One region of the Streptosporangium sp. NPDC004631 genome, then DNA from elsewhere that is predicted to be linked to it. Evidence: predicted binding sites of a transcription regulator. Region 1 holds the regulator's gene; the other holds the start of a gene.

Region 1 (2,389 bases):
TTGCGCGCGCCGCTCCGCTTGACCAGCACGATGATCGTCACGAGAACGGCCAGCAGGAAACCCGTGCCCGGCACCGCGATCAGCGCGATCGCGCCGCCCACCACCGAGTCGGCGGCGATCTCCTTGCCCACGCCGAACGTGGCGGCCGAACCCTCGGAGGCGGTGCAGGTGAGCTGGTAGTCGCCGGCCTTGTCCACCCCCACCCGCAGCGCCAGCTCCCACAGCACGCCGTCGTTGGTGACGGTCTGCTGCGTGCCCGGCTGCTGAAGTCGGACCGTTCCGGGGGCACCTTGGATCTGGCACTCGAACTTGGTGCCCTTGTCGGCGGAGACGTAGATGGCGGGTCTGTCCGCCGGGTTCAGCGTGACCGTCACGTTCTCGCCGGGGCCGAACGAGCTGGTGGGCGCGGCGTCGGTGACCGCGCTGAAGATGCCGCCGGCGAAGCCGGCCACGCCGACGATCACGCTGAGCACGAAGACGAGCCAGGCGCCGACGATCCAGCCGATGCCGGGCTTGACCTTCGGCTTCGGCGGAGGCCCCTGGGGGGCGCCGTATCCGGGGGGCGGGTAACCGTAGGGGGGGCCACCCTGGTACTGCTGCTGGTGCGGCTGGCCGTAGGGCTGCTGGGGGGCGCCGTATCCGGGCGGGCCCGAACCGGCGTCGCCCGAGGGGGATCCGAAATCATGGGACATATATCAAATTGTGGGGCTTACCGGTTGGATAGCGATAGCAGGTGACTTGATAACGACTTGGCCCCATCATCGTGCTGCCGTGTTATCGCACCCCGAGGACGGGAGCCGTACACTTGGCACTCGGGAACACAGAGTGCCAGACCTGACGTTTTCCCGTCCGAACGCAGGTAGGGAGGTGAGCACGTTGGTCGACGACCGTAAGCTGGCGGTCCTTCGGGCCATCGTCGAGGACTACGTGTCCACCAACGAGCCGGTGGGTTCCAAGGCCCTCGCGGACCGTCACAGCCTGGGTGTGTCGCCGGCGACCATCCGCAACGACATGGCGGTGCTGGAGGAGCAGGGCTACATCGCCCAGCCCCACACCAGTGCGGGCCGGGTGCCGACCGACAAGGGCTATCGGCTCTTCGTCGACCGGCTCTCGCAGGTCAAGCCATTGTCCGCCCCGGAGAGAAGGGCCATTGAGACCTTCCTCGCGGGCGCGGTCGACATCGACGACGTCGTGATGCGCACGGTCCGGCTACTGGCCCAGCTGACCCGCCAGGTCGCCGTGGTCCAGTACCCCACGATGACCAACTCCAAGGTGCGGCACGTCGAGCTGGTCCCGCTGAGCGAGCGCCGGCTGATGTTCGTGCTCATCACCAACACCGGGCGGGTCGAGCAGCGTGTGGTCGAGCTTCCCGACGTCGTCGACGAGAACCGCGTGGCCCACCTGCGCGCGACCCTCAACGCCTGTCTGGACGGCTGCGGTCTGGCGGGGGTCCCCGACATGGTCGCGGACCTGCCCGAGCGGCTTCCGGCGGAGGACCGGCCGCTCGCGGCCACGATCCTGTCGGTGCTGCTGGAGTCTCTTGTGGACCGGCACGATGAGAAGATCGTTTTTGCCGGGGCCGCCAACCTCGCGGGAGCCGACTTCACCGTCGGCCTGCGCGATGTGCTGGAGGCCCTGGAGGAGCAGGTGGTGCTCATGCGCCTGCTCGGCGAGACCTCGGATCTTTCGGCGCTGACGGTGCGGATCGGCTCGGAGAACCCCTACACCGGGCTTCAGGGCACATCCATCGTCGTCGCCGGATACGGTTCGGGGGACAAGCAACTGGCCCGGCTCGGTGTGCTGGGGCCGACGCGAATGGACTACCCGGTCACGATGGGCGCGGTGCGCGCGGTGGCACGCTACGTCAGCCAGATCCTGGCTGCATCCTAAGAGGTCAACTAAGTGGCTAAGAGCGACTACTACGGCACCCTCGGGGTACGCCGCGATGCCAGTGCGGAAGAGATCAAGAAGGCTTACCGCCGCCTGGCCAGGGAACTGCATCCCGATGTGAACCCCGATCCTGAGACTCAGGAGCGGTTCAAGGACATCACGCAGGCGTACGAGGTGTTGTCCGACCCCGGCAAGCGCCAGATGTACGACATGGGAGCCGATCCGTTCGCCGCCGGCGGCGGTGCGGGAGCCGGGGGGTTCGGCGCGGGTTTCCCGTTCAGCGACATCATGGACGCCTTCTTCGGCGCGGCCGGCGGTGGCGGAGGAGGGGGCCGAGGCCCACGTTCGCGCGCCCGCCGCGGCCGCAACGCCACCATCCGGGTGGAGCTCGACCTGCGGGAGTCGGCCTTCGGCACCACCCGTGAGCTGGTCGTCGACACCGCCGTGCTCTGCGAGGTCTGCACCGGCTCCGGCGCGGCCTCCGGCACCCACCCCGACA
Region 2 (2,389 bases), on a different contig from region 1:
CGGTACGGCTCCCGCCCGCCCTGGAGAACGCGGTCCAGTCGGACCCCACGGTCATCCGGAGGCTGTCGCCCCAGACCGCCACGGCGTTCCTCGCGGCGTACTCCGACGCGATCGCGCAGGTGTTCCTCTACAGCGCGCCGGTGACCCTGGTCGCCTTCGCCGCGGCCTGGCTGCTGCCCGAACCACCCCTGCGGGAGACCACCAGGGCCACGGACCTGGGCGAGTGCTACGGCGCGGTCCCCACCGAGCGGTCCTCGCTCGCCGTGGTCGAACGCGGGCTGTGGCGGCTGGCCGACGTGGACATGCGCCGGGACTACTACCGCCGCCTGGGCGACCTGGCGCGCCTGGACCTGCCGCCCGGCTCCGTGTGGCTGATCGCGCGGCTGAGCACCCGGGGCCGGCAGGCGGGCGCGGAACTGGCCAGGCGGGCCGGGGTGACGGTCGATCAGGGGAGGCCGTACGCGGACCTGCTCGTCGCGCGGGGGCTGGCCCGCCGGATGGACGGCGGGGCGTCCCTGGAACTCACCCCGGAGGGAGAGCGGGTGGCCGGCCAGCTGGTCGCCGAGGCGCGCGAGGGGCTGGGGCGGCTGATCGACGACTGGAACCCCGGTGAGCACCCCGGGCTCCGCGAGCTGCTGGAGAGGCTTCCGCACGAGATGCTCGGCTCGACCTCCGACCGCCCCCGTAACGGCTGACCCGGTGGTGTCCTGGGCGTCAGGGTCAGGAGGCCGCCGGAGCCGGGCTGCTCGCGGCCGCCGCGGGCTTGGACTCCGCGGGCTTGGACTCGGTGGACTTCGAGTCGGTGGACCTCGGCTCCGTGGTCGAACCCGACGCCGAGGGGGCGCCCGAGCCGACGGTGCTGGACGAGGAGGACCGGCTGTCGGTCCGGTAGAAGCCCGAGCCCTTGAAGACGATGCCCACCGCGGAGAACACCTTGCGTAGTTCACCGGCGCAGGCCGGGCACTCGGTGAGCGCATCGTCGGAGAACCTCTGGACGATGTCGAACTCGTTGCCACAGGCACTGCAGGCGTACTGGTAGGTGGGCACGCGCTCCTCCTCTTTCTGTTCGCGCCGATTGGCACTCTACTGACGCGACTGCTAATGATAGGCAGCCGACAAGCATAAACGCGAGTCGGATCTATCCCATTCCATGCGGAATTCTGGCTAATCGGCGGCCGCCGCGCACGCGGCTTCCCGATGTTCCCGCATGTTCCCGTACGGCGCGCGCCCGCACCCCCGCCCCGCTCCCGGACCACGCCGGTCGGCCCGGCCCCGGTCAGGCGCCCTGTTCACCGAACCAGCCGGCGAGTTTACCCCGGCGACTGATCGCCTTCATCCGCCGCTCGACCATTTCCCTGCACGTCGCGGTGGTCACCACCAGGAGCTGGTCGTCGACCCTGATCCTCGTCGAGTCCGCGGGCACGAAGGTCTTGCCGTCCCTGACGATCAGGGTGACCTGGGCGTCCGTGGGCAGTCTCAGCTCGAAGATCTCCACGCCGTGCAGCTTGGAGGTCGGCGGCACCCTGATCTGCAGCAGGTCGGCGTTGAGCTCCTCCAGCGGCGCCGACTCCACCTCCAGATCACGGGCCTCGTCGGGGGTGGTCAGCCCGAGCAGCTTCGCCACGAAGGGCAGCGTCGGCCCCTGGATCAGGGTGTAGACCACGACGATGACGAAGACCTCGTTGAACACGAGCTTGGCGACGCCGTTGTGCACCGAGTTGGCGGCCCAGGGGATGGTGGCGAGCACGATGGGCACCGCGCCGCGCAGGCCCGCCCAGGACAGGAACGCCTGTTGCCGCCAGTTCAGCCGGTCGAGCCCCGTCAGCCGTACCAGGAAGGCCGAGACCACGATCGACAGCGGGCGGGCCACCGCGACCAGGATCAGCCCGGTCACCAGGCCGGGCACGATCGCCGACGGCATCTCCGAGGGGCTGGCCAGCATGCCGAGCATGACGAACAGGCCGATCTGGGCCAGCCAGGCCACGCCCTCGGCGAACCCCCGGGAGGAGGCGCGGTGCGGCATCCGGGAGTTGCCCATGACGAGGGAGGCCAGGTAGACCGCCAGGAAGCCGCTGCCGTGCACGAGCGTCGCGCCGGCGTAGGCGACGAACGCCAGCGCCAGCACCGCGATCGGATACAGGCCGGAGACGGGCAGCGCGATGCGCCGCAGCGCGTACACGCCCAGGGGGCCCACCGCCAGGCCGACCGCGGCGCCGATCAGCAGTTCGAAGACGACCAGGAGCAGCGCGCCGCCCAGACTGGGCGCGGTGGCGGCGCTCAGCAGCACCACCGCGATGACAGTGGGCGCGTCATTGAAACCGGACTCGGCCTCCAGCACGCCGGCCAGCCGCGAGGGCAGGGGCAGGCGGCGCAGTACGGAGAAGACGGC

Evidence for each region. Region 1 encodes HrcA, which represses chaperone genes, less so after heat shock. Its sites were predicted from a motif close to TTGGCACTCTCNNNNNGAGAGTGCCAA; they were not measured.
Region 2: a site for HrcA is predicted at 1,076-1,102, ahead of ACWEF2_RS28250 (FmdB family zinc ribbon protein). Genes of this name have one in related genera too.

What each region holds. Positions count from the first base shown of each region.
Region 1 is NZ_JBSGCR010000016.1:88,894-91,282, forward strand. Features, by position in the region: gene ACWEF2_RS18145 (hypothetical protein) at 1-692, opposite strand, end outside; gene hrcA (heat-inducible transcriptional repressor HrcA) at 877-1,890, shown strand; gene dnaJ (molecular chaperone DnaJ) at 1,903-2,389, shown strand, end outside.
Region 2 is NZ_JBSGCR010000039.1:7,283-9,671, forward strand. Features, by position in the region: gene ACWEF2_RS28245 (MFS transporter) at 1-695, shown strand, start outside; gene ACWEF2_RS28250 (FmdB family zinc ribbon protein) at 721-1,047, opposite strand; gene ACWEF2_RS28255 (potassium/proton antiporter) at 1,277-2,389, opposite strand, start outside.